Regions from separate parts of the Streptomyces sp. NPDC056987 genome, predicted to be linked through region 1. Evidence: riboswitches for the same ligand, from Rfam matches in the RefSeq annotation. Region 1 holds a riboswitch; each other region holds the start of a gene.

Region 1 (6,841 bases):
CCGCCGCCAGCGCGTCCACATCGGTGAAGTTCGACATGAGGGGTACGGCGCAGACCGCGATCCGCAGCACGTCCTCGCCGTACGGGGGAGCCACCACCGACTCGCGCAGGGCGCCGCGCAGCGAGACCCGCAGCCCGTCCTCCTCGTCGATGCCCAGACCGTGCCGGAAGGGCAGCACCCCGAGCGTCGCCCGCCCGGTCAGCCCGCGCAGCATGTCGAGCCCCGGCTCCAGCAGCGACACGTCGCCCCGGAACTTGTTGACGAGATACCCCGCGACCAGCGCCTGGTCCTCGGGGCTCAGCAGCGCGGTCGTCCCGAAGAAGGAGGCGAACACCCCGCCCCGGTCGATGTCCCCGACCACGACCACCGGCAGCCGCGCGGCCCGCGCGATGCCCATGTTCACGATGTCCGTCCGGCGCAGATTGATCTCCGCCGGGCTGCCGGCGCCCTCGCAGATCACGGCGTCGTACGTGGACCGCAGCTCCGCCAGGCACTCCAGAACCGGCCCGAGCAGCGCCTCCTGCCTGCCTCCGTGGTAGCCGCGTGCACTCAGTTCCCCGACGGGCTTCCCCATCAGCACCACCTGGCTGCTGCGGTCGCTGCCCGGCTTGAGCAGGACGGGGTTCATCAGCGCGGTCGGCTCCACCCGCGCGGCCTGTGCCTGCATCGCCTGGGCGCGCCCGATCTCCGCCCCTTCGCGCGTCACGAACGAGTTCAGCGACATGTTCTGGCCCTTGAACGGCGCGACCTTCACGCCCTGGCGCACCAGCCAGCGGCAGATCCCCGCCGTGACGACGCTCTTGCCCGCGTCGGAGGTCGTCCCGGCGATCAGCAGCCCTCCGCCGAGCCCCGCGCCACCGCTGTTCCGGCTCATCCAGGCCTCCCGGTACGCATCGCCCCGTACACGAATCGGCCCGTCACGCAGGCCGCGAGAGCCAGCACGTTGACCCGGCCGGCCAGCCGTACGGCGCGCTCGATGTCCGGGACCCCGACGGGGCGCCCCGTGCCGTTCAGGACGGGCCGGTGCTCCACCCGCCCGCCGTACGCGAGGGTCCCGCCGAGCCGTACGCCCAGCGCCCCGGCGAACGACGCCTCCACGGGGCCCGCGTTGGGGCTCGGATGGCGGTGCGCGTCCTGCCGCAGGGCCCGCAGCGCGCCTCGGCGGTCCGGGCCCGCGGCGACGGCCAGCGCGGCGGTCAGCCGGGCGCCCGGCCACCCCACGACGTCGTCGAGGCGGGCCGACGCCCAGCCGAACCGGCGGTAACGGGCGCTCTTGTGACCCACCATCGCGTCCAGCGTGTTCACGGCGCGGAACCCCACGAGCCCCGGCGTCCCGGCGAGCGCGCCCCACACCAGGGCGCCGACGACGGCGTCGGAGGTGTTCTCGGCGACGGACTCCACGACGGCGCGCGCGATCTGGTCCTCGTCCAGGGAGTACGGGTCACGCCCGCACAGATGCGGCAGTCGCCCGCGGGCCCCTTCGAGGTCCCCGGCGGTGAGCGCCGCGCCGACGGCCCGTGCCTCCCGGCCCAGCGAAGTGCCCCCCACCACGGCCCAGGTGGCGGCGGCGGTCAGCGTCACGGCGGCGGCGGGCCGCTCGCGTACCGCCGCCGCGGCCAGTGCCGCGACCCCGGCGGCGGCTCCGGCGCAGAGCGCGGTGTGCAGCGCGCCGCGGCCCCGGTGGTCGCGCCACAGCGCGCGCTCGACAGCTCCCGCGGCCCGGCCGAAGGCGGCCACCGGATGTCCCCGGCGCGGATCGCCGAACAGCCGGTCGGCCAGGAGCCCGAGGGTGGCACCGTACGCGAAGATCCGCTCGGCGGCAGGGGCGGCCCGGCCGCCGCCGCGCGCGGCGGCAGAACCGCAGCCAGGCATGGCGAAGTGTCCTCACTCAGGGTCCGCGCCCCGGCTCGACGTACGTGATGCGACGGCGAGAGTTCCTGGCTCCTGGAGGCGAGGCTCACAGTGACAGTGGCGGGACCGCGCCGGATTCGCACCGGCTTCCTCTGCTGCCGTCGTCAATGGCCCCGGAAGTCCACCACGCCGCGCAGGACCCGTCAACTCATCCTTGACCTGCGGCGGGACAGTGTGCGGAGCCCCACACCGGACCGGTCGGCCGATGCGGGGCTCCCGCGGGGACGTGCGTGGCGCGTGTGGCGCGTATGGCGTGCGTGACGGTCAGGCCACGATGAGGCTGATCCCGTACGCGACGGCTCCGGCGCAGAGCGCGAAGCACAGGTAGGCGCCGGCGCGGGCGGTGAGGGGCGCCGGTCCGGTGGCGGGGGTGGAGGCGGCGGTCGAGGTCCCGGCCTGGCCCTGCGCGGGCGCGGAACCCCGCTTGGCGAGGCCCACGACGCCCAGGCTGAAGAGGCCCACGAGGGCGACGGTCGCCACGAGGCTGACGCCGAAGACGGAGCCGAGTGCTGCCCAGTCGATGTCCATGCGGTCGCTTCCTGAGAGGTGGCGCGGAGAGATGAGGCGGAGAGGAGGAGCGGCGCTAAGAGGCGGCGCGGATCACACCGTGGCGCGGCGGGCGGGCTCGCCGCTCTGGTCCGCCGGGGCGGGGATGGTGGCCGAGAGGTCCTGGCCCGCGGCGCCCGCCGGGGGAGGCGGGGTGACGGCCGCGACGGCGGCGGTCACCACACCGGCCGGCTCACCGGTCCGGCCCGAGCCGCCGTCGGCGACGGCTTCGTCGGCGTTGACGTTGGTGTGGTCGACGGGCTTGCGGCGCGAGGCGAGCCAGATCCCGGCGGAGCCCGCGATCAGCAGCACCGCGACGACGACGATGCCCCAGGTGCCCTGGCCGGTCAGGAACTCGGCGCCGGCGGCGACCAGACCCGCGGCCGGGAGCGTCAGCCCCCAGGCGACGAACATCCGCGTGGCCGTGGACCAGCGCACCACCCCGCCCTTGCGGCCGAGCCCCGCGCCCATGACGGCGCCGGAGCAGGACTGCGTGGTGGAGAGCGAGAAGCCGAGGTGCGAGGAGGCCAGGATGACCGTCGCGGCGCTGGTCTGGGCGGCGAAGCCCTGCTGCGGCTGGAGGTCGGTGAGGCCGGTGCCCATGGTGCGGATGATGCGCCAGCCGCCCAGGTACGTGCCGAGCGCGATCGCGATCCCGGCGGAGACGATGACCCACAGGGGCGGGTTGGAGCCGGGGGCGAGAACGCCGCCGGTGACCAGCGCGAGCGTGATGACGCCCATGGTCTTCTGCGCGTCGTTGGTGCCGTGGGCCAGGGAGACGAGCCCGGCGGAGGCGATCTGCCCGGCCCGGTAACCCTTGGCGGTGACCCGGTCGTCGCCGTCGTTGACGGCCTGGCCGATCCGGTACGTCAGCCGCGTCGCGAGGAGGGCGGCGAGCCCGGCGACGACGGGGGCGGCGAGCGCGGGGATCAGGACCTTGGTGATGACGACCCCGCCGTTGACGCCCGAGGCGCCGACGGACATCAGGGTCGCGCCGATCAGGCCGCCGAAGAGAGCGTGGGAGGAGCTGGACGGGAGTCCGAGCAGCCAGGTGAAGAGATTCCACAGGATGGCGCCGACGAGCGCCGCGAAGATGACTTCGGTTCTGATGCCCTGTTCGTTGATGAGCCCGCCGGAGATCGTCTTGGCGACCTCCACGGACAGGAACGCGCCGACGAGATTCAGGACCGCGGACATGCCCACCGCGACCTTGGGCTTCAGAGCGCCGGTCGAGATGGTCGTCGCCATCGCGTTGGCGGTGTCGTGGAAACCGTTCGTGAAATCGAACACGAGCGCTGTCACGATCACGATCGCGAGCAGCAGTGTGATGTGTTCCATTGACCCAGGACCCAGGCAATCGTTCGACGTCGGTGGCCTCGGTGAACGTAGGGAGTCAGGGTGAACGGAAGATGAACTAGGTGGGTCTTCGGGGTGACTCACCCCGTGAGGTTGACGGCGGGGCCTGGCAGGATCGCCGTATGACGGATGACGGGACCGGCGAACACGGCGAACTGGCGGACGAGCGAGGCGAGATGACGGGCGCGCGGGGCGTGGCGGAGGGCCGGACGGAGGCCGGTCGGGGGGCCGGTCAGGAGGCTCTGGAACGGGCCTGGGCGGAGCTCGTCGACACAGCCCGCAGAACGGCCGCGGAGGGCCTGGTCGTCGGCACCTCGGGCAATGTCTCCGTGCGCGTCGGGGAGCTTGTCCTGGTCACCCCCAGTGGAGTGCCGTACGACCGGCTCGCGCCGGGCGACGCGATCGCCGTGGACCTCGCCGGACGGCAGGTTCTCGGCACTCTCACCCCAACGAGCGAACTTCCCCTGCATCTCTCCGTTTACCGCGACACATCGGCGACGGCCGTCGTGCACACCCACGCCGTGCACGCCACCGCCGTCTCCACACTCGTCACCGAACTCCCCTTGATCCACTACATGGCGGCGGCCCTCGGCGGCGCCGTCCGGGTCGCCCCCTACGCGCTGTACGGCTCGGAGGCGCTGGCCCGCGGTATGCGGGAGGCCCTGGTGGACCGTACGGCCTGCCTGCTCCAGAACCACGGCACGGTGGCGTACGGCGACACCCTCGCCCAGGCGTACGACCGCACCGCCCAGCTCGAATGGATGTGCCGCCTCTGGCTCACGGCCGCCGCGGTGCCGGGACACCAACCCTCGCTGCTGTCGGAGGAACAGGTGCGGGAGGTGGCGGAGAAGCTCAAGGGGTACGGCCAGCGGACCTGACCCCGGTCCCGGGCTCCGCCTCCCGCCTCCCGCTTCCCGTCTCCCGCTTCCCGTCTCCGCCTCCGACGGCCCCCGCCCGCTGGCCGGGGCGCGCACGGGTGGTGACACTGGGAGCGTGCGCCCGGCTACAGCGGCGGCAGCGGCCGTCACCACAGTGCTCGGGGTCGGCGCGGCTGCGGTCGCGGCCGGCCGGTACGCCAGCGATGCCGCGCTGAAGGCACCGCCGGGGCGGCCCCTGCCCAGCGACCCGAAGATCACGGTGCACGCCCTGGCCGCCGGGCAGGTCACCCTGACCCGTTCGCTCGCCTCGCTGCGCCCCGGAACGTACGGGATCGAGGGGGCGGGCGCGCACGCCGTCGTCGGACCGGTCCTGGACGGGGTCCCGCGCCCGGCCGACACCGTGGTGCGCCGGCTGGAACGGGTCAGCCGCGGCACCCTCGTGCCCGGGAGCCGCGTACGGTTCACCCCGCGGCTGTACGAAGGGGACCCCGGCACCGCCCTCGGCCTCACGCACAAGAACGTGTGGATCCCGGGTGAACTCGGTTCCCTGCCCGCGTGGTTCGTACCGGGGCCGCGCGACACCTGGGTGATCACGGTGCACGGCCTCGGCACCACCCGGGAACATCCGCTGAACGTCATGGAGTTCCTCGCGGCCCAGCGGCTGCCCGTCCTCGACATCTCCTACCGGGGCGACCCCGGCGCACCCCGCTCGCCGGACGGCCTCGGCCACCTCGGCGACTCCGAATGGCGCGACCTCGACGCGGCGATCCGCTACGCCGTCCGCTTCGGCGCCGAGCGCGTGGTCGTGCACGGCTGGTCCACCGGCGCCTCGATGGCCCTGCACGCCGCCGCGAACTCGGCGCTGAGCGAGCGGATCTCCGGCCTCGTGCTCGACTCACCGGTGCTGGACTGGGAGGCCACCCTGCGGGCGCTGGCCTCCGCCCGCCGGATCCCCGGGCCCCTGCTGCCGCTCGCGGTGCGGGCCGCCCAGGGGCGGACGGGACTGCACGGCGACCGGCTGCTGGAAGCGGCGGACCCGCGCAATCTGCACGTACCGACGCTGATCTTCCACGGCCCCGACGACACGATCGCCCCCTGGAACCCCTCGCGCGAACTCGCGGCCCACCGGTCGGATCTGGTCAGCCTCCACGCCGTCCCGCACGCCCCGCACGCGGCGATGTGGAACGCGAATCCCGACGGCTACGAGGAGACGCTCCGCCGCTTCCTCACCCCGCTCATGTAGCACCAGGACCCTGCGGATGGAGCGCCACGCCCGCCCCGGGCCGGACGCCCCGCCGCCGGGCCGGCTGCCGGGCCCGCCGTCAGGCCCTCCGCAGGGCTCACCTCCGGCGCCTCCGCTTGGACTCCTTGCGCCGCCTTCGCGCCCTCGCGCGGACCGTGCCGCCCCGACGGTCCGCAATGCGCCGTTCCCGTCCCCCACCTCCCCGAACAGGCCCGTGCGACGCTCCGCGTACCGAGGGGACGCCTCCGCACGAGGGGCCACTTCCGTCGTTCCGGTACCGCTGAAAGGGGTTCCGTTTGGGCTTTCGGGCAGTCACCGGGAAGACTGCCCCCGTGACGTCCCGAAAGCCTGATGAGCAATTGGCGCGCAACTCCAGACTCCGACTCGTCCCCGCGCGGCCGTTGACCACGGCCCGACGGGCTGTGACCGAGGGGCGCGGCCGGCCGGCCCCGCGGCCGCCCCAGGGCACTCCGCCCCAGGCGGAGCTGGCCCGGCAGGCGAGGGCCGTGCTCGCCGACGCGGTACGGCTGGCCCGCTGGGCCGCCGTCGACCGGGACCCCGGCGCGGGCCCGCTCGCCGCGGGGGCACGCGAACGGGCCGCGACGGCGCTGGAGTTGACCCCGGACCAGGTGAGCGCGGCCTGGGACAGGGCCCGGCTGGCCGGCCTCGTCGAGCTGCACGACGGCACCGTGCGCCCCGGCTGGCGCCTCCAGGCGTGGGACCGCGACGACAGCGCCGTCCAGCGCGGCTGGGTCGCCCTCTTCGACGCCTGGTCGCTGGTCCACCCCGGCCCCGCCGACATCGCCCCGGCGACGGTCGGCGAGGTCATCGAGGCCGTCCCCCAGGTGCTCTCCCTCCTCCAGCTCTCGGCCGGGCCCGTGCTCGAACCGACCCTGCTCGACCTGCT
Region 2 (6,841 bases), on a different contig from region 1:
CTCGGGCACCACGGGCTCCGTGGCGATCTGCCGCGACGGATACGCCGCGCTGCCGGGACCGCTGTGCCACGGCGTCATCGACAAGACGGGCGTCGTCCACCTCGTCGGCCACGGCCGGACCAACCACGCCGGGGGCGGTGACCCGAAGGTCCTCGCGCGCGTGATCGCGGAGGACTACGGCGACCGGCCGCCCAGGCCCACCCGGGGCAACGCCGACGGCGAGGACGGCAACGCCCGGTTCTACGGCTTCGAGTGCGTCAACCTCGGTGACGGGAAGGACCCGTGGCCGGAGGCCCAGCTCGACGCGATCGAGCGGGTGGGCGCGGCGATCTGCCGTGCGCACGGGTGGAGCGCGCTCAGCGTCATCGGGCATCTCGAATGGTCCAACGACAAGATCGACCCCAAGGGGTTCGGAATGCCCGGCATGCGCGACCGGATCGCCGGGCGGCTGAAGACCACCCCTGCCAAGAAGTGAGCGTCACCGGAATGTAGTCACGCGGGGGACGGCGGGACACGGAGAAGGTATCCGTGCCCCGCCGTACCGGTGCGTGCGTGCCCGGGCGCGGACTCCGCCGTACCCGTACGAGCGCTACGAGCGCTACGAGCAGCCCGTGACGCCGTCGCTGTCGATGGCGCAGTCGCCGTCACGATCGCGCTCCGCCGAGTACAGGTGGCTGTCCCTGAACTGCTCCGCGCCCAGCGTCCTGCCCACCATGATCACCGCTGTCCGCACCACCCCCGCCGCCTTCACCTGCGCGGCGATCCCGTCCAGCGGCCCGCGCAGCACCAGTTCGTCGGGGCGGCTGGCCATCGCCACCACCGCCGCCGGGCAGTCCGCGCCGTAGTGCGGCAGCAGTTCCGCCACCACCCGGTCCACGTACCGCGCCGCCAGGTGCAGCACCAGCAGCGCGCCGCTGCGGCCGAGCGTCGCCAGGTCCTCGCCCGCCGGCATCGGGGTGGCCCGCTGGGCGACCCGGGTCAGGATGACCGTCTGGCCGACCGTCGGCACGGTCAGCTCCCGCTTGAGCGCGGCGGCGGCGGCCGCGAACGCCGGTACGCCCGGGACCACTTCGTACGGCACACCCGCCGCGTCCAGCCGCCGCATCTGCTCGGCCACGGCGCTGAAGACGGACGGGTCTCCGGAGTGCAGCCGCGCCACGTCGTGACCCTCGCCGTGCGCCCCGACCAGTTCGGCGGTGATGGCGTCGAGGTCCATCCTGGCGGTGTCGATCAGGCGCGCGTCCGGCGGGCACTCCGCCAGCAGTTCGCGCGGGACCAGGCTGCCCGCGTACAGGCACACCCGGCACTCGGCGAGCCTGCGGGCGCCGCGCACCGTGATCAGGTCGGCGGCGCCGGGGCCCGCGCCGATGAAGTACACCGTCATCGTTCTTCTCCTGCTCCTGCTCCTGAGGCCGGGGCCGGCGCCGGCCCCGCTGCCGATCCTGGGGCTTTCGTGACCGACCACTGCGTGACCGGCATCGCCTGCCGCCACCCCGTGAAGCCGCCGACCGGCACCGCGTGCGCGACCGCCAGCCGCACCAGTTCCCCGCCGAACCTGCGGTACCGGTCGGCCAGCAGCGCCTCCGACTCCAGCGTCACCGTGTTCGCGACCAGCCGGCCGCCCACGGGCAGCGCCTCCCAGCAGGCGTCGAGCAGGCCCGGCGCGGTCAGCCCGCCGCCGATGAACACCGCGTCGGGTACCGGCAGTCCGGCGAGCGCGGCGGGCGCCGCGCCGACGGCGACGCGCAGCCCGGGGACACCGAGCGCCCGCGCGTTCCGGCCGATGCGCTCGGCGCGCGCCGGATCGCGTTCCACGGACACCGCCCGGCAGGACGGGTGCGTACGCATCCACTCCACCGCGATGGAACCGGACCCGCCCCCGATGTCCCACAGCAGCTCCCCCGGCGCGGGCGCCAGCGCGCCCAGCGTGGCGGCGCGCACATGGCGTTTGGTGAGCTGTCCGTCGTGCTCGTACGCCGTGTCCGGCAGCCCGGGTACGGCGCCGAGGCGCGGCGCGCCGGGCGCGCGGCGGCACTCGACCGCCACCACGTTGAGCGGGTCCCCGGCCGGACCGGCCCATGCGTCGGCGGTGGCCGTACGGTGCCGCTCGCGCTCCGAGCCGAGCTGTTCGAGCACATGCAGCGGGCTCGGCCCGTAGCCGCGCGCGCGGAGCAGCGCCGCCACCTCCCCGGGCGTCCCGGCCCCGGCGCTGAGCACCAGCACCCGGCGGCCGTCGTGCAGCGCGGCGGTGAGGCGTTCGGCGGGGCGGCCGACGAGCGTGACGACCTCCGTCTCCTCCACCGGCCAGCCGAGCCGGGCGCAGGCGTACGAGACGGACGACGGATGCGGCAGCACGCGCAGCGCCGCCGCGCCGACGACCTCGCCGAGCGCCCGCCCGATCCCGTAGAACATCGGGTCCCCGCTGGCCAGTACCGCGATCCGGCGTCCGGCGTGCGCGGCGAGCAGGCCGGGCACGGCGGGGCGCAGCGGCGACGGCCACGCCACCCGCTCGCCCGCGCACTCCGCGGCCGGCAGCAGGCCGAGCTGGCGGGGCCCGCCGATGACCACGTCCGCCCCGCGCAGGGCCTCCCGCGCCGCGCCGGAGAGCCCGGCCCAGCCGTCCGCGCCGATCCCGACCACGGTCACCGGCCGACCCGGGGCCGACGGCACCGCATCAGGGGCCGACGATGCGGACGGCGCGGGACCAGGGGGCGGGACGCTCACTGCCGTACACCTCTGAGCTGGGAGAAGACCGACCCCGCACTCTACTGTCCGGCCGCCCGCGGCTCCCCGACGGGTGCCCCGGGCGGCACGACGGCGGCATCGGCCACCGCCCGCGGCCGGAGCATCCGCTCCGCCAGTTCCCCGAAGATCAGCCCGAAGGCCGTCCAGAGCAGCGCCTGCACCCCGAGCGACGCGAGCCGGAACTCCCACAGCAGCGCCGCGGGGAAGGACGCGGGGACGGCGTCCGCGTTGGCGGGCAGCACCAGACAGGCGACGGCGACGACGGCCACGTAACCGGCGCCCGCGGCGAGCGACGCGTTCCAGTTGCCGAGCCGGGGTGCCAGCCTTCTCCCCGCGATGACGGCGATGACCGCCAGCAGGACGCTGAGCAGGATCATCAGGAAGAACAGGGTCGTGCGCCTGCCGATCGTGTCCGGATTGCCCACGGCGGGCGGCGTCGCCGGATACTTCAGGAACGGCACCAGGTAGACGGTCGTGAAGGCGGCCCCCGCGACCAGCGCCGAGGTCGCCCGCGGCCCGAACCGGCCGATCCTGCCCAGGCTCACCGCGAAGACCAGCGAGGCGATCCCGCCGAGGGCCACCCCGTACACCAGCACACCGGTGGCGAGCCCGAACGTCGACTGGACCGGCCTGCTGACCAGTTCCTCCTCCTCTTCCTCTCCCGCTTCCCCCGCGGGTACGGGGTCCGCCGCGGCGCCGTGCTGATGCGCCGGGGCGGACCGGGTCTCCTCCTGCGCGATGGAGTCCCGTACGGAGGGCTCACCCGCGAAGTAGGCCAGCACGAACGCGAGAAGTCCGGCCAGTACGCCCGCGACCATGCCGCGGACCAGGAGGTTTCTGACGGTGAAGGCATGCATGCGCGTCATCTCCGCTGTCGCTGCTGTTTCCGCTGTCCGCTGTCCGCTGTCCGCCGTTTACGCCGACGGTCAGTGGCAGGGGAACCCGAGCAGATGACGGCCGTCGTGCACCCATTCGTGCACACCGGCACCGGAGATCACCGAGGTCGCGCCCTGTTCGGCGCCGACGAAGTAGAGCAGCACCAGCATCAGGGTGCCGACGAAGACCGCCCACGGCAGCACGGCGCGCAGCGGAAGCGGGGCCGGGGCGGCACCGGTGGCAGAGGTGGGCGGAAGAGCGGTGTTCGCAGGCGCGATGGACTGAGCCATGGCACATCCTCCTGAGGGAACTCGCGTCCCGTTGATGGAGCTCGAACGACGGCCGTCGGGTCTGACTCACCGGTTCCCCGCCGCGTGGCACGCGGCCGGAATCGGCATACAGTGGCGCGACCGTGCCGGAATCTCACCGGACTTCCGTCCCGCCGTCGTGGATATCGACGTGAAGGTACCGCGAACCGGCAGACGGGCCAAGGGGGCCTTTCGTTATGACGATCCGCGCGACGATCCGCGTGCAGCTCATCTCACCCGCCATCGGCCCGGCCCTGCGCGCGGCCCGCTTCGGCGACCTTCCCGAGGACGGGCCCGGCGCCGCGACGCGGGCGGTGGACGCCGCCGGGGTGCGGCAGGCCGAGGCCGTACGGGAGGAGTTCCCGCGCGGCGCCGCCGTGTACGTCTCGTCCTCACCCCGCTGCCGTACGACCGCCGGTCTGCTCGGCCTGGACGCGCGGCCGGTGCCGGAACTCGCGCCGTGGGACATGGGGCGCTGGCGGGGCAGGACCCTCGACGAGGTCGCGGCCGCCGAACCGGCGCAGGTGAGCGCGTGGCTCGCCGACCCGTCGGCCGCGCCGCACGGCGGGGAGACCCTGCTCGCGCTCTACGCCCGCGTCGGCCGGTGGTGCGAAACGCTGAGCCCCGAGACCCCCCGCGTGATCGCCGTGGCCGAACCGGAGATCGTCCGCGCCGCCGCCCTGCACGCGCTCTCGGCGCCGGCCTCCGCGTTCTGGCGGTTCGACGTACGGCCGCTGACCGTCACAGAGCTCACCGGGCGGGACGGCCGCTGGAACCTGCTCGGCGGCCGTCCGCTCACCGGCACCGGCGAAGACGCCGGCGAGGGCTCCGAAGAAGGCGGAGACGACTGACGGAAGCCTGACGGGGGCCTGACGGGGGCTGACCGGATACGTAGCGAAATCCCCGGCAGTGGTCAGCCGCGGCCCTTCGCGCGGTCCAGCGCGGCCACGCCCACCGCCGCCAGGCCGACCTGGATGATCAGCTCGATCCAGTCGAAGCCCCGGGTGTCCGCGACGCCGAACGCCGCCGCGACGAACGTACCGACCAGCGCCGCGACGATACCGACGCCGATGGTCAGCAGCACCCCGATGCGCTGCCGCCCCGGCACCACGAGCCGTCCCAGCACGCCGATGACGATGCCGACGACAATGGCTGCGACAAAGCCGGATATCTCCATGTCCCCTCCTCTTCGCCCACTTGCTGTCGAAAGCGGTACTGACCGAACATCTGCCCGCCATGCCCCCGTTCAGTCCTGCGGGCGGTGCGGGGGCACCCAGCCCGGGTCGCGGCCGGTCAGGGCCAGCAGTACGTCGAAGGGCGCCGCGTCCGGCGCCACCGGCACCGGCTCCCCGAACACCCCCATCTTCCTGGCCGTCGGCGCCAGCGACCCGAACTCCGCCGTCAGCAGGCCGACGAGGGCCGCGTCCGGCTCGTACGGCTGCCCCGTCGCCCGCGCCAGGTCCCACGCGTGGACGGTCAGATCCCCGAGCACCATCGAGCCGACCGTCCTGGCCGGCAGCCCCATCGCCCCCGACGTGCCCTCGTCTGCGCCCGGCGCGTCCCAGGCGTCGACGAGCCGCGCCGTCTCCGCGGCGAACCGCTCGCGCCACTCCCCCGTGAGGTGCTCGGGGGCGGCGCCGAAGTCGGCGTCCCGCTTCGCGGCGAGCGCCTGGAAGTTCACGACGACCTGGAAGAGATGGTCGAGCAGGGCGTGGACGTCGTACTCGGCGCACGGCGTCGGCGCGCCGAGCTGCTCGTCACCGATGTCACGGACGACGGGGAGGGCATGGTCCGCCGCCGACTTCAGCAGTGCGCTGATCTTGATGCCGTCCGGTGCGCTGATCTTGATGTCGTTCTTCTCGCTCATGGGACGGACGGTAGGGACGGCGCCGCCCCCGCGTCTTGAACAAACGCGACGCGCGACGATACGTTCCGTGAATGGCAGGTCCGCGGCGTGACACCCGGGGCATCGTCGACGCCCCCGGCCTCTTCGCGCGCGTACGGTTCCGCCGCCGCGAGCCCGCGCCGGCCCTGCGGCCGTATCTGGAGCACTACTGGCTGATCGACTGGGACCTGGAGCGGCCGTACGTCTCCCATGTGGTGCCTCACCCGTCGGTGAACGTGGTGTTCCAGCGCTTCGACACTCCGAGCCCCGTGGCGTTCGGGGAGGTCGCGGGCGTCGGCCTGGAGCTGTTCGCGCAGAAGCTGGAGGGCCGCGGCCGGGTGTGCGGGATCCAGTTCCGGCCGGGCGGCTTCCGTCCCTTCGCGCCGGAGCGGCCGGTGGCGGAGTGGACGGGGCGCCGGGTGCCGGTCGGCGAGGTCCTGCCGACGACGGAGGCGGACCTCACGGCGATTCTCGGCCCGGGCACCCCCGCCGCCCCGGACGCCCCCGGCACCCCCGACACCCCCGAGGACGAGGACGAGGACGCCGAGGACGCCCGGGTCGCCGCGCTGGACGCGTATCTGCTGGGCCTCGACCCGCGCCCCGATCCGGAGGCCCTGCGCGCCATGGCCCTGGCCGACCGGATCAGGACGGACCGTACGATCCGGCGCGTCGGCCGCCTCACCGAGGAGGAAGGTGTCTCGGCGCGCTCGCTGCAACGGCTCTTCGCCGCGTACGTGGGCGTCGGCCCGAAGTGGGTCATCCTGCGCTACCGCATCCACGAGGCGCTGGAACGCGCGGAGTCCGGCGCCGTCGACTGGCCCGCGCTCGCCGCCGACCTCGGCTACAGCGACCAGGCCCATCTTGTCCGGGACTTCACGGCGACGGTCGGGGTCCCGCCGACGGCGTACGCCCGCTGAGAGCGCCGCTGTCGGACCCGCGACCTACAGTTGCGGTCATGAGGACCGAGGGGACCGAACAGAGCCGGGACGGCCTGGGCAGCGAAACCGGCGAAGACAGCGGAGTCGGC
Region 3 (6,841 bases), on a different contig from region 1:
CGCACACCGCCAGCGCCACCAGCAGGACGGCGCCGCAGACCTGGACATCGGTCCAGCCCGCGCCGCCGAGCGAGCCGAGCAGCCAGAACAGCACCCCGCGGGTGGTCTCCGCGTCGGCGGCGGTCAGGACGACGAAGGAGGTGAGGGCGGAGAAGAGCTGCATCGCGGCCACGCCGGAGAGCACCACCCGGTCGGTCGTCCCGCCGAGCGTGTGGCTGAGCAGCAGCACCATCCCGAACGAGCAGAGCGCGCCGAGGAACGCCCCGCCCGAGACCGACAGCGCCCCTCCCCCGACCCCGAGCACGACCACCAGGACCGCGCCGGTGGAGGCTCCCGAGGAGACGCCGAGGACGAAGGGGTCGGCGAGCGGATTGCGGAGCAGGGACTGCATGATCGCGCCGCACACCGCGAGCCCGGCGCCGCAGACGGCCGCCAGCAGGGTGCGCGGCAGCCGCAGGTTCCAGACGATGCCGTCGCGGATCGGGGTGAGCTGCGACTCGCCCCGGCCCAGGTGCGCGCCGACGACCGACCAGACGTCTCCGACACGGATGTCCGCGGGCCCGATGGTGATCGCCACGGCGACGGAGAAGGCGAGCGCGGCGAGGCCGCAGGCCCACCCCACCGGGCGGATCCAGGCCGCGGCCCGCCGGCCCCCGCGGGAGCCGCCGGGGTCCGGCGGCGTCGGGCTCCCTTCGGCGGGCGTCCGCGACGCCCGTTCCGCGGTGGTCACTTGGCGGGTGCGTACGCGCGCAGCGCCGCCGCCACCTGCTCGACGCCCTCCACGGTGCGGATGCTCGGGTTCATCGCCTGGCCGCTGAGGCGTACGTACCGCTGGTGCTTCACCGCGTCCATGACCCTGGTGACCGGGTTGGTCTCCAGGAACTCGATCTTCTTCGCCGCCGACTCGGCCGTCTGCGACTTACGGGTGAGGTCGCCGATCACGAGGAAGGCGGGGTCGCGGTCGGCGACCGTCTCCCAGTTGATCTGCGGCCATTCGTCGTGGGTGTCGTCGAAGACGTTCTCGGCGCCGACGGCGTCGGTGATGATGCCGGGCGCGCCGCAGCAGCCGCCCATGAAGGGGGCCTCGGAGTTGGCGAACCAGTACAGGACGGTGGTGTCCTTCGCCTTCTTCGCGTCGATCCCGGCGACCGCCTTCGCCATCCGGTCCTTCAGCCCCGCGACGAGCCGGGCACCGCGCTCCTCGACGCCGAACACCGTGGCCAGATCGCGGATCTCGCCGTAGACGTCCTCCATCGTCAGCGGCGTCGCGCGGGATCCGTCGGTGTCGCCGGTGTTGTCCTTGGCGCAGTCGGACGGCGAGACGTACGCCGGTACGCCCACCTCCTCGAACTGTGCGCGCGTGGCCACGCCGCCCTTGCCCAGGGTGGACTCGAAGGAGGCGGCGACGAAGTCGGGCTCGGCGTCCAGGACCTTCTCGAAGGAGGGGCTGTTGTCCGCCAGCCGCTCGACCCCTGCGTTCTCCTTCTCCAGGCTCTTCGGCAGCGGGTCGGTCCAGGTGGCGGTCCCGGCCATGCGGTCGCCGAGGCCGAGGGAGAGCATGATCTCCGTGGTGCCCTGGTTGAGCGAGACGGCCCGCTCAGGCGGCGCCTCGATCCGTACCTCCCGACCGCAGTTGGTGACGGTACGGGGATAGCCGGCGGCCCGGGCGGAACCGGAACCGGAACCTGAATTGGATGCGGAACCGGAAGCGGAATCAGCTCCGGAGTCCGGGCCGGTACCGCAGCCGGTGAGCAGCAGGGCGCCGGCGGCGAGGAAAGGGGTGGCACGGCGGGCGAGGCGTGCGATCGGCACGGAGTCGTTCCTCTGCGTCGAGGGCTCATGCGCGGAGCCCGGTCGTACGGTGCTCCCCCGCCACAGGACGCGGACGGAGGCCGCCAGCAGGTCTTCGGACTCGGGGTCACCCGGACGGAGGCGCCTTCCCGGACTGCCGTCCAGTGGCCGATGCCCCGCCCGTCGCCCTCACCGCTGCGCGTCAGCTCCGGATTCCCACCGGATTCCCTGACCCACGTACATGGGTTCGACTGGCCTCGGCAAGCTATCACAGGCGGTTTTCCGCCCCACACCAGCACTTTCCGGCGCTTTCCACCCGGCGGCGATCGGCGGGAACGGGGGCGGCGGACAATGAGGCATGCCGGAAACCTCGCCCGTGAGTGTCGCTCTGATCGACGACCATCCCGTGGTCCTCGCGGGCATCGAGTCCTGGTACGCGGCGTCGGAGCGGCCCATCGCGGTGACCGCCAAGGGGCCGGACCTGTCGGTGGCGACGACGGGGCCGGGACGGGACGCGGATGTGGTGGTGCTCGACCTCCAGCTCGCTCACGGGGTGCCCGCCTACCCCGAACTGCGCCAACTCGTCGCGGGCGAACGGCAGGTCATCGTCTACACGATGCAGGACAGCCAGGAGACCGCGCTGACCTGCCTGGACCTGGGGGCGTTCACGTACCTCACCAAGGCCGAGGGCGAACGGCACCTCATGGCGGCGACGCTGGCGGCGGCCGACTGCCGCCCGTACACACCGCCCGCGCTGGCCGGGGCGTTCGGCAGCGACGCCCGGAAGGGGCGGCCCGCGCTGACGCCGCGCGAGGTGGAGGTGCTGCTGGAGTGGTTCCAGTCGGAGTCCAAGGCGATGGTCGGGGCGAGCCTGGGGCTCTCGGTCCGTACGGTGAACACGTATCTGGAGCGGGTGCGCATCAAGTACGCCAACGCGGGGCGGCCCGCGACGACCAAGGCGAACCTGGTCGCGCGGGCCATTCAGGACGGGCTGACGTCACTGGACGAGCTGTGACGCGGTGAGCGCGTCCTCGGGGGTGTCGTCCGGGCCGTCGAGGGTGCACGACGCCTCCACCAGCAGCCGCCCCTCGCTGCGCACCGTGCGCACCCGTACCCCCGGCTCGGTCGGTTCGGGGATCTCCGTCGGCCCCGTCGCCGGGCAGTCGGTCACCACACTCACCCGCACCAGGCCGCCGCCACGCACGACCGTGGCGCGGGCGTCGCGCTCGGCGGTCGCGAGCGCGGCCAGCACGGGCTCGGTGAGCGCGCGGCGCAGCCGCCGGTCGACCGGGGCGCAGGCCCCGCGTACGGCGAGCTGTACGTCGACGCCGTGGCGTTCGGCGACGTCGATACCGGCGCGCAGTTCGTGGAGCAGCGGATCGTGCGCGTGGTCGCGTTCCGCGAAGAGCCGTCTGAGCCGGGCGGCCTCGACGGCGGAGCGGCGCCGGGCGGCCTCGTCCCCCGGGTCGAGCGAGCCGTCGGCGAGCCCGGTCAGCAACGGCATGACGGAACGGTCCAGTTCGGCGTAGCGGGCCCGCTGGTCGGCGTGGACCTGCGCGGCGACGGCGGCCTCCGTACGGACGCGCTCCTGCTCGCGCGCGGTGGCGCTCGCGGCGGCGGCGCAGTCACCGAGCGAGCGGGCGAGCATCGCGGCGGCGACCTGGAAGGTGCAGATGGCCAGGGCGCTGACGGCCATGCCGGAGGCGGCCTGCCGGGTCGGCACCCCCGCGAGCAGCAACTGCGTCAAGGTGAGGACGAGATGGCCGCCGATGAAGACGAGTGTCGGCCGCAGCCCGGCGTCGAAGAGCAGCAGCACCCCGAACCAGCCGATCTCCAGGAATGTCCAGTGCGGGGTCCCGATGAAGTCCGCCACGGGCAGCCGGCCGGTGGAGACGGCCGACGCCACGAGGGCGCAGGTCAGACCGAGCACGACCCATGGGCGTGGTCGGCCGCGCCCGTCGGCGCCGAGCAGCGCGTCCACCATGATGAGGAGGGTGAGCAGGGTGAACGCGAAGAGCTGGACCCAGGGCCGGTCGTAACCGCGCAGACTGGCGAGGAGGGCGGGCAGCGCCAGCCCGAGGTGCACGGCGGTGAGGATGAACAGCCCGGCCACGCGCAGCCCGGCGCGCATGTCACGGGCGATCCGGTCGGTCAGCGGGTCGGCGGCCGGGATGTCCGCAGGGACATCGGCCGCGACGTCCGCCGGGATGTCCGCCGGGATGTCCGCCGGGATGTCCGCCGGGACGCCAGCCGCGTCAACAGCGCCCGGAGTGCCCGGCGTACCCGGAGTACCCGCCTTCGGCTGGTCAGGCACGGGGCCACTCCAGCCGTACGGTCGTGCCCTCGCCGGGACGCGAGACGATCACGGCCCGGCCGCCCGCCGACTCCATCCGCTCGACGATCGAGCGGGCCAGCCCCCGCCGGTGGGCGGGCACGCGCGCCGGGTCGAACCCACCGCCCTCGTCGCGGACCACGAGCGCGACGGCTCCGGTGACGGTGTCGGTGGCCCGGGTCGCCGTCACCGTCGCGGCGCGGACGCCCGCGTGCCGCTCCACATTGCGCAGGGCCTCCCCCAGCGCGCCGCGCAGCGCGACGGCGACGGGCGGCGGAACGGCGCCCAGGGAGCCGGGCGTACGGTCGAACGCGGCGTCGACGGAGAGGAGACGGCCGTCGAGCTCCGCGACCAGTTCCCGCGTCAGGTCGACCGGACCCACCTCGCACGCCTCGGACGTGGCCCCGGACGACGCGGACGCGCCGGGCACCCCGGCCGCCACAGGTGCCCGCGCGGCCGCGAGCCTGCGCAGGTCCTTGCCCGCCTGGGTGCGGACCACCTCCGGGCTGAGCGACCGGCCGTGCGCCGAGACCATCAGCAGGGTGGCGCACGCCGTGTCGTGCAGCGTGGCGAGGTGCTCCCGCTCGGCCGACCGCTGCGCCTGGGCGACATCGTGCCGCCGCCGCGCCTCGGCGGCCCGCGCGCCCGCCGCGTCGGCCGCCCGGCTGCCGCGCAGGACCAGCCGGAACATCCCCTGGCAGAGCAGAGCCTGGACGAAGAGCCAGGCCACGTTGGGCAGCGCGTACGTCCAGCCGTCGGGGCGGTCGATCACCGCGCCGGCCAGATCGACGGCGGCGAGCAGGGTGGCCGCCGCCAGCGCGAGCCGCGCCGGGTGGGTGAGCTGGTAGCCGACGGCGACGATGCTGACGACGACCAGCACCCACGTACTGCCGTACCGGGTCTGGGAGTCCGGGATGGTCAGCGCCTGCGTGAGACAGACCGCGCCGAGCGCCCCGAGGTCGGCGACGAGGATCCGGCGCGGATGGCGGCCCGCCAGCGCCAGCCGGTAGTGGAGCACGCTCCAGACGATGACACCGGCGGAGATGACCGCGGCGGCGGGCATGCCGTCGACGGGCATGGCCGGTACGGCGAGCAGGGCACCGGAGCAGACCACGACGACGCGGATCCGGTGGGCGTACCGGAACGCGAAGGCGACGAACTCCCGCTCGGCCGGCCCGGGCACGCGCTCGGCCGCCCCAGGGGCGCGCGCGTCCGGTGGGCGCTTCCGGTTCCGGTGTGGCACCGGAAGTCCCCCTAAGGGAACGGGGTTTGCCTCATTCGCCTCATGCACCACTCGGCGTCTCACCTGTCACATTGTCCGTGCCGTTTGTCGGTCGATTGACCGTCACACGTCGAGTGTGTCCGGCGATAGCGTTTCTCCGGTCAGGGTTCTGACGTTTCGACCGTTCTCAGGGGGGAGCGGTCTCTGTGGCCGTACGTACCCCTGCCTCATGGGGGTGGGCAGGGGTACGTACGGATTCATTCGAACGGCAGCCCGGAGTAGTTCTCCGCCAGTTCCGCCGCGGCGTGCGGCGAGGACGCGATGCGGTCGAGCTGCGCCAACTGCAGACGGGTCTCGAAGGCGGACTGCGCCGGGTCGGTGTGCAGGGTGGTCGTCATGAAGTACGAGAAGTGCTCGGCCCGCCACACCCGCCGCAGACAGGTGTCGGAGTACGCGTCGAGCGCCCCGGCTGAGCCGTTCCCGTACAGCTCGGCCAGGGCGCGCGCGAGGATGATGACATCGGCCGCCGCCAGGTTGAGCCCTTTGGCCCCGGTCGGCGGGACGATGTGCGCGGCGTCCCCGGCCAGCAGCACCCGGCCGTACCGCATGGGCTCCGTAACGGAACTACGCATCGGCAGTACGGACTTGGCGGTGACGGGGCCGCGCGCCAGCCGTCGGCCCGGCTCCGGGGCGAGGGCGAGGCGGGCGTCCAGCTCGTCCCATATCCGCGCGTCGGGCCAGTCGGCGGGGTCGGTGCCGTTCGCCACCTGGAGGTAGAGACGGCTGACGGCCGGGGAGCGCATGCTGGCGAGGGCGAACCCGCGCGCCGAGTGCGCGTAGACCAACTCGTCGTGGACGGGCGGCGCGTCGGCCAGTATGCCGAGCCAGGAGTACGGGTACGTCCGCTCGTACGTCGTCCGCACCCCCTCCGGTACGGCCTCGCGCGTGACCCCGTGGAAGCCGTCGCAGCCGACCACGTAGTCGCAGGTCAGGGTCTGTTCGCGGCCCTCGTGCCGATAGCGGACGGCCGGCGCGCCGGTGTCGGCGCCGGTCACCGCGAGGGCCTCGGCGCCGAACAGCAGCGGCCCGCCCTCGGCGAGCTGGAGGGCGATCAGGTCCTTGACCACCTCGGTCTGCGCGTACACCGTCACCGTGCGCCCGCCGGTGAGGGACGGGAAGTCGATACGGTGCGCCCGCCCGCCGAAGCGCAGCTCCACGCCGTCGTGGACCAGCCCCTCGCGGTCCAGCCGGGCCCCGGCCCCGGCGGCGCGCAGCGCGTCGACGGTGGGCTGCTCCAGGATGCCGGCGCGCTGGCGCTGCTCGACATAGGCGCGGTCGTGGCTCTCCAGGACCACACTGCCGATGCCCGCGTTGTGCAGCAGCCGCGCCAGCAGGAGACCGGCGGGGCCGCCTCCGACGATGCCGACCGAGGTGTGCATCAGCTTCTCCCCTGCTGGATGGAGTTCGCCTGGTGAAATATCGTTCACGTACACCCG
Region 4 (6,841 bases), on a different contig from region 1:
TCGCTGAGCGGCGGGCAGCTTGCGGTGAAGAGCGCCCGCGCGTAAGGCTCGGTCTGGAGCAGTCCCGGGATCAGTAACGGCTCGAAGTCGTACCGGCTCACCGCCTCCAACTCGAACTTCGCGAAGTCCTGGAAGAACGCCGGGAGTTTGGCCAGGTCCACGTCGTCCTGGAGCACCGCCAGCGTTCCGGCGGCCTTCAGCACCGTCTCCGCCGCGTCCGTGAACGCCGACTTCGCCGGGCGGCGCCCCTGTTCGATCGAGGCGACCTGCTCGTACGAGTAGCCGACCGCGTCGGCGAGTTCCTGCTGGGTCAGGCCCGCGCGGTCGCGGTGGAGCCTGACCATCTTTCCGTAGCCGACCCAGATACGAGGTCGGCCGTCATCCTGAGTCCGTTGCTTCTTCTGGCTCTGGCGGCTGGTTCCCATACGCCTCACACCCCATCGTGTGTGCCGATGCGTGCATAACCTTCCTTGTGCAACGCGCCGCGTCCCGGCGCCGTTACGGACCGCGACCCGTACAGAATCGGGGTTCGGTCCGTACCGGCTGGTCAGGTACGGCCGTCTGCCCTGGTGACGTTATCCGGGTAACGGGACGGTTACCCTATGGAGTCGGAAATTTCCCTCGCCGAACCGGGCTCGCCGCCGGCCTTCTCGCCGCTCTTCCCGGTCTCGCGGATCAGGCTCAGTTCCAGCCATCGCGGTGCCCGGCTCGCCCGGTTGCTCTGTGCTCAGCAGCTCGACTCGTGGGACGTTCCGCGTACCGCCCCCGCCTCCGGCGCGGTCTCCGCGATCGTCGCCGAGCTGGCCGCCAACGCGGTGACCCATGGCCGCACCCCCGGGCGGGACTTCGAGGTGCGGCTCGGGCTCGGGGCCGACCGGGTCCGGGTCGAGGTCATCGACACGCGGCCCGGCCGGCTGCCCCGCGCGCCCGGGATCTTCCCGCCGCCCGACGGAGAGTCGACCGGCGGGCGGGGGCTGCTGCTGGTCGCCGCCCATGCCGACCGGTGGGGGTGGGGCGTACGGGATCCGTACACCAAGACGGTCTGGGCAGAGGTGAGGTACAGCGCGGCCGAGTACTTCTCCTGAAGGTGACCGCCGCGCAGTTGCTCGCGACGGCCACGCCCTTCCCGTACATGTCAGAAGTCGTCGTCGAAGGCGACCGTGCCCTCCACCGCCACCTGGTACGCCGACGGGCGCCGCTCGAAGAAGTTCGTCAGCTCCTGGACGCCCTGGAGCTCCATGAACGCGAACGGGTTCTGCGACCCGTACACCGGCGGGAAGCCGAGGCGCTGGAGCCGCTGGTCCGCGACGCACTCCAGGTACGCGCGCATCGACTCCGTGTTCATGCCCGGCAGTCCGTCGCCGCACAGGTCCCGGCCGAACTGGAGCTCCGCCTCGACCGCTTCCCTCAGCATGTCCATGACCTGCTGCTGGAGAGCGTCGTCGAAGAGCTCCGGCTCCTCCTCGCGGACCGTGTCCACGACCTCGAAGGCGAAGTTCATGTGCATGGTCTCGTCGCGGAAGACCCAGTTCGTGCCCGTGGCCAGGCCGTGCAGCAGACCGCGCGAGCGGAACCAGTAGACGTACGCGAACGCTCCGTAGAAGAACAGGCCCTCGATGCACGCCGCGAAGCAGATCAGGTTCAGCAGGAAGCGGCGCCGGTCCGCCGGGGACTCCAGGCGGTCGATCTTCTCCACCGAGTCCATCCAGCGGAAGCAGAACCGCGCCTTCTCGCGGATCGACGGGATCTCCTCGACCGCGTCGAAGGCCGCCGCGCGGTCCTCGGGGTCCGGGAGGTAGGTGTCCAGCAGGGTCAGATAGAACTGGACGTGCACGGCCTCCTCGAAGAGCTGGCGCGAGAGATAGAGCCGCGCCTCCGGGGAGTTGATGTGCTTGTAGAGCGTCAGCACCAGATTGTTCGAGACGATCGAGTCGCCCGTCGCGAAGAACGCCACCAGCCGGCCGATCATGTGCTGCTCGCCGGGGGTGAGCTTGGCGAGGTCGGCGACGTCGGAGTGGAGGTCGACCTCCTCCACGGTCCAGGTGTTCTTGATCGCGTCGCGGTAGCGCTCGTAGAAGTCCGGGTAGCGCATGGGGCGGAGCGTCAGCTCGAAGCCCGGGTCCAGGAGATTCTTTTCCGTCGTCATTACTGGCAGGCCTCGCAGGACTCGGGGTTTTCCAGGGAACAGGCGATCGCCTCGTCGGCCGGGGTGAGCTGAGCGGGGACAGCTGCCGGCCTCGGCGCCGAGCCCGCCGCGCGGGCGATCCGGGTCGCCGGGCGTGAGCGCAGGTAGTACGTCGTCTTGAGCCCCTTCTTCCAGGCGTACGCGTACATCGAGCTGAGCTTCCCGATGGTCGGCGTCTCCAGGAACAGGTTGAGCGACTGGCTCTGGTCCAGGAACGGCGTACGGGCCGCCGCCATGTCGATCAGGCCCCGCTGCGGGATCTCCCACGCCGTACGGAACAGTTCCCGTACCTCCGCCGGGATCCAGCCGAAGCCCGCCACCGAGCCGCTCGCCTCGCGCAGCGCCTCGCGGGTCCGGGCGTCCCAGACGCCGAGCCGCTTCAACTCCTCCACCAGGTAGGAGTTGACCTGGAGGAACTCCCCGGAGAGCGTCTCGCGCTTGAACAGGTTCGAGACCTGCGGCTCGATGCACTCGTACACGCCCGCGATCGACGCGATGGTCGCCGTCGGCGCGATGGCGAGGAGGAGGGAGTTGCGCATGCCGGTCTCCGCGACCCGGGCGCGCAGCGCCGCCCAGCGCTCGGGCCAGTTCAGCGTCACGTCGTAGTGGTCGGGGTGGAGTACCCCGCGCGCCGCGCGCGTCTTGGACCAGGCGGGGAGCGGGCCGTCCCGCTCGGCGAGGTCGCAGGAGGCCTCGTACGCCGCGAGCATGATCCGTTCGGCGAACCGGGTGGAGAGCGCGGCGGCCTCGGGGGAGTCGAAGGGCAGCCGCTTCTTGAAGAAGACGTCCTGGAGGCCCATCGCGCCCAGGCCCACCGGGCGCCACTTGGCGTTGGAGCGGCCGGCCTGCTCGGTCGGGTAGAAGTTGATGTCGACGACCCGGTCGAGGAAGGTGACGGCCGTACGGACGGTCTCGTCCAGCCGCGCCCAGTCGATGTCGCCGGTGGCCGCGTCCACGAACGCGCCCAGGTTGACGGAGCCGAGGTTGCAGACGGCCGTCTCGCCGTCGTCCGTGACCTCCAGGATCTCGGTGCAGAGGTTGGAGGAGTGGACGGTGTGGCCGGGCTCGGCGGTCTGGTTGGCCGTACGGTTCGACGCGTCCTTGAAGGTCATCCAGCCGTTGCCGGTCTGCGCGAGGGTGCGCATCATCCGGCCGTACAGCTCACGGGCCTTGAGGGTCCTGCGCGCGAGACCGTCGGCCTCCGCCTTGCGGTACGCGGCGTCGAAGGCGTCGCCCCACAGGTCGACCAGGTCCGGCACGTCCACGGGGGAGAAGAGCGACCAGACGCCGTCCGCCTCGACCCGGCGCATGAACTCGTCGGGGATCCAGTGCGCGAGATTGAGGTTGTGCGTACGGCGCGCGTCCTCGCCCGTGTTGTCGCGCAGTTCGAGGAACTCCTCCAGGTCCGCGTGCCAGGTCTCCAGGTAGACGCAGGCCGCGCCCTTGCGCCGGCCGCCCTGGTTGACGGCGGCGACGGAGGAGTCGAGGGTCCGCAGGAACGGGACGATGCCGTTGGAGTGGCCGTTCGTCCCCCGGATCAGTGAACCGCGCGAGCGGATACGGGAGTACGAGAGCCCGATCCCGCCCGCGTGCTTCGAGAGCCGCGCCACCTGGTGGTACCGGTCGTAGATCGAGTCCAGCTCGTCCAGCGGCGAGTCCAGCAGGTAGCAGGAGGACATCTGGGGGTGGCGGGTGCCGGAGTTGAAGAGCGTGGGGGAGGAGGGGAGGTAGTCGAGGCGGCTCATCAGCCCGTAGAGCCGCCCGACCTCCGCCACCGCCCGGTCGCTGTCGTCCTCGGCGAGCCCGGCGGCGACGCGCAGCAGGAAGTGCTGCGGCGTCTCGACGACCTGCCGGGTGAGGGGGTGCCGGAGAAGATAGCGGCTGTAGAGGGTGCGCAGCCCGAAGTAGCCGAAGCGGTCGTCGGCGGCCGGGTCGATCAGCGCGTCCAGGCGTGCGGCGTGGCGCGCGACGAAGCCGGCCGTACGGTCCGCGATCAGGCCCTCGCGGTGGCCGGTGGCGACGGACGCGGAGAACGACACGGCGCCCTGGGACGCGGCCTCGTCGGCGATCGTACGGGTGAGCAGCCGGGCGGCGAGCCGGGAGTACGCGGGGTCCTCGGAGATCTGTCCGGCCGCCGCCTCCGTGGCCAGCTCGCGCAGCTCGGCCTCGTCCGAGCGGGCGTTACGGCCGCGCAGCGCGGCGGCGGCGATCCTGCCCGGGTCGGCGTCGGGCAGATCGGCGGTCAGCTCGGTCAGGATCCGCAGCAGCGCGGTGCCGGGGGCGTCGGCCGCCGGTGGCTGCCCGGCTCCGGGCCCCCGCTCGGTCGTTGCTGAAACCGGATCCGCTGGCGCGATGGTCACGTGGTGCTCTCCCTCGCTCGGCTCTGGGCCGCGAGGAGGCACGGGTCCGCGCGCACGGCCGTACGCCCGTCATCGCAGAGGGCAGCACACCGCGCCGCGTCCACCGGCCCAACCGCGAGGCCCGGACGTCTGGGCGCCCGGATCGGTCGAGCCGGACGCACTGCCGGCAGGTGTTCGGACTGGCGGGCGCGACAAAGCGCGCCACAGTACACCGTTGCGGGACAGTTCCGGATTCACACCGGATTCCCCTGCGTCGACAGCGAGGTCGAGCATACATCTGGGGGGCGCGCGCCGCGCCACCCCCCAGATGTTGTGTCGTACGGCGCCGCAGTGCGGGATCGGCGGCGGCTCAGCAGCAGCGGAAGCCCTCGCGCGGATCGGCCTCGCGGGCGTCCGTACGGCTGCGTTCGAAGGCGCGGCGGGTCATGATCCCGCCCGCCGGGTCACCGGCGCCGGCACCTACGCCCGTACCCGTACCCGTGCCCACGCCCGCTCCCGCACCGGCTGCCGCGTCCGCGTGGGCCCGGGCGTGGGCCACGTAGCGCTCGTACGCCGACTCGCCGGTGAACTCCCGTACGTACCAGCGGATCCGCCCGGCCATGTGCCGTACCCGATCCGCCCGGCTCTGGATCCGGGTCATGCCGGGCCCGTTCCCGCCGGGACGCTCTCCCGCTCCCTGGTGGCCTCGGCGGCGGCCAGTTCCGCCTTCTCCTCCTGGGTGGGGATCAGGCCGGCCGGGGCGACGATCTTCGACTCGACGTACGGGACCTCCGCCAGCCGGACGCCCTCCGGATCGCGGATCGCCTTGAAGCAGACCCGTCCGGCGTCCGCGATGACCACGAGGATGAGGACCGCGAAGAGCGCCGAAAGCACCCCGTCCACCGTGGAGTTGGTGACCACGGTGTGCATGTCGTCCATGCTCTTGGCCGGGGCCAGCACCTCGCCCCGGTCGATGGCCGACTGGTACACGTCGCGCTGGGTGAAGAAGCCCACCCTCGGGTCGGACGAGAAGATCTTCTGCCAGCTCGCGGTGAGCGTGACGGCGGCGTCCCAGGCGAGCGGTACGGCCGTCACCCACGCCCACTTCAGGCGGCCGGACTTGACCAGCAGCGTGGTGCAGACGGCGAGCGCCACGGCCGCCAGGAGCTGGTTGGCGATGCCGAAGAGCGGGAAGAGCTGGTTGATGCCGCCCAGCGGGTCATGGACGCCGACCCAGAGGAAGTAGCCCCAGCCGCCGACCACCACCGCGCTGGCGAACCAGACGCCCGGCTTCCAGCTCACCTCGCGCATCGGCTTGTACACGTTGCCGAGCATGTCCTGGAGCATGAAGCGCCCGACACGCGTCCCCGCGTCCACCGTGGTGAGGATGAACAGCGCCTCGAACATGATCGCGAAGTGGTACCAGAACGCCTTCATGGCGGTGCCGCCGACGACGGACGAGAAGATCTCCGCCATGCCGAGGGCGAAGGTCGGTGCCCCGCCCGTCCGCGACAGCAGGCTCGTCTCCTCGACGTCCTTGGCCGCCTGGGCGAGCTGGTCGGGCGAGATGGTGAAGCCCAGGTTGGCGACGGCCTGCGAGGCGGACTCGACCGTACCGCCGATGACCCCGGCCGGGGAGTTGACCGCGAAGTACAGCCCCGGGTCGATGATGCAGGCGGCGATCAGCGCCATGATCGCGACGAACGACTCGGTCAGCATCGCGCCGTAACCGATCATCCGGATCTGGGTCTCCTTCTGGACCATCTTCGGCGTCGTGCCCGAGGAGATCAGCGAGTGGAAACCCGAGAGCGCGCCGCACGCGATGGTGATGAAGACGAACGGGAACATCGACCCGGCGAAGACTGGGCCGTCACCGCGGCTCGCGAAGTCGGTGATCGCCTCCATCTTCATGGTGGGCAGCGCGATCACCACGCCCAGCGCCAGCAGCACGATCGTGCCGACCTTCATGAAGGTCGACAGGTAGTCGCGCGGCGCCAGCAGCATCCACACCGGCAGCACGGAGGCGAGGAAGCCGTACGCGATCATCCAGATGACCAGCGTGCCCGCTTCCAGCGTGAACGTGTCGGCGAGCGAGGACTCGGCGACCCAGCCCCCCGCCACGATGGCGAACAGCAGCAGCGCCACCCCGATGAGCGAGACCTCGCTGACCCGGCCGGGGCGCAGCACCCGCAGATACACGCCCATGAAGAGGGCGATCGGGATGGTCATGGCGATGGAGAAGACGCCCCACGGCGAGTGCGCCAGCGCGTTGACGATGACCAGCGCCAGCACGGCCAGCAGGATGATCATGATCATG

What was found. A riboswitch is a leader RNA that binds a small molecule or an ion and turns the genes downstream of it on or off. The one in region 1 is predicted to bind cobalamin.
Positions count from the first base shown of each region.
Region 2: another riboswitch for cobalamin. It lies ahead of ACFTZC_RS32725 (CbtB-domain containing protein); the one in region 1 lies ahead of ACFTZC_RS14730 (cobalamin biosynthesis protein).
Region 3: another riboswitch for cobalamin. It lies ahead of ACFTZC_RS23585 (ABC transporter substrate-binding protein); the one in region 1 lies ahead of ACFTZC_RS14730 (cobalamin biosynthesis protein).
Region 4: another riboswitch for cobalamin. It lies ahead of ACFTZC_RS34230 (ribonucleoside-diphosphate reductase subunit alpha); the one in region 1 lies ahead of ACFTZC_RS14730 (cobalamin biosynthesis protein).

Region 1 covers NZ_JBHURV010000010.1:193,015-199,855, forward strand. The annotation lists gene ACFTZC_RS14725 (cobyric acid synthase) at 1-874, opposite strand, end outside; gene ACFTZC_RS14730 (cobalamin biosynthesis protein) at 871-1,872, opposite strand; cobalamin riboswitch at 1,909-2,029, opposite strand; gene ACFTZC_RS14735 (hypothetical protein) at 2,176-2,439, opposite strand; gene ACFTZC_RS14740 (anion permease) at 2,512-3,795, opposite strand; gene ACFTZC_RS14745 (class II aldolase/adducin family protein) at 3,990-4,691, shown strand; gene ACFTZC_RS14750 (alpha/beta hydrolase) at 4,807-5,934, shown strand; gene ACFTZC_RS14755 (hypothetical protein) at 6,267-6,841, shown strand, end outside.
Region 2 covers NZ_JBHURV010000037.1:45,218-52,058, reverse strand. The annotation lists partial or broken gene ACFTZC_RS32745 (N-acetylmuramoyl-L-alanine amidase) at 1-466, shown strand, start outside; gene cobM (precorrin-4 C(11)-methyltransferase) at 599-1,384, opposite strand; gene cbiE (precorrin-6y C5,15-methyltransferase (decarboxylating) subunit CbiE) at 1,381-2,646, opposite strand; gene ACFTZC_RS32730 (CbtA family protein) at 2,766-3,602, opposite strand; gene ACFTZC_RS32725 (CbtB-domain containing protein) at 3,672-3,911, opposite strand; cobalamin riboswitch at 3,948-4,095, opposite strand; gene ACFTZC_RS32720 (histidine phosphatase family protein) at 4,127-4,780, shown strand; gene ACFTZC_RS32715 (GlsB/YeaQ/YmgE family stress response membrane protein) at 4,843-5,106, opposite strand; gene ACFTZC_RS32710 (TIGR03086 family metal-binding protein) at 5,176-5,796, opposite strand; gene ACFTZC_RS32705 (DUF6597 domain-containing transcriptional factor) at 5,868-6,731, shown strand; gene ACFTZC_RS32700 (GNAT family N-acetyltransferase) at 6,770-6,841, shown strand, end outside.
Region 3 covers NZ_JBHURV010000021.1:43,080-49,920, reverse strand. The annotation lists gene ACFTZC_RS23590 (FecCD family ABC transporter permease) at 1-730, opposite strand, end outside; gene ACFTZC_RS23585 (ABC transporter substrate-binding protein) at 727-1,812, opposite strand; cobalamin riboswitch at 1,880-2,062, opposite strand; gene ACFTZC_RS23580 (DNA-binding response regulator) at 2,168-2,806, shown strand; gene ACFTZC_RS23575 (hypothetical protein) at 2,789-4,105, opposite strand; gene ACFTZC_RS23570 (sensor histidine kinase) at 4,098-5,366, opposite strand; gene ACFTZC_RS23565 (4-hydroxybenzoate 3-monooxygenase) at 5,603-6,784, opposite strand.
Region 4 covers NZ_JBHURV010000041.1:70,172-77,012, forward strand. The annotation lists gene ACFTZC_RS34215 (Scr1 family TA system antitoxin-like transcriptional regulator) at 1-425, opposite strand, end outside; gene ACFTZC_RS34220 (ATP-binding protein) at 603-1,085, shown strand; gene ACFTZC_RS34225 (ribonucleotide-diphosphate reductase subunit beta) at 1,136-2,146, opposite strand; gene ACFTZC_RS34230 (ribonucleoside-diphosphate reductase subunit alpha) at 2,146-4,545, opposite strand; cobalamin riboswitch at 4,693-4,861, opposite strand; gene ACFTZC_RS34235 (CstA-like transporter-associated (seleno)protein) at 4,895-5,185, opposite strand; gene ACFTZC_RS34240 (carbon starvation CstA family protein) at 5,182-6,841, opposite strand, start outside.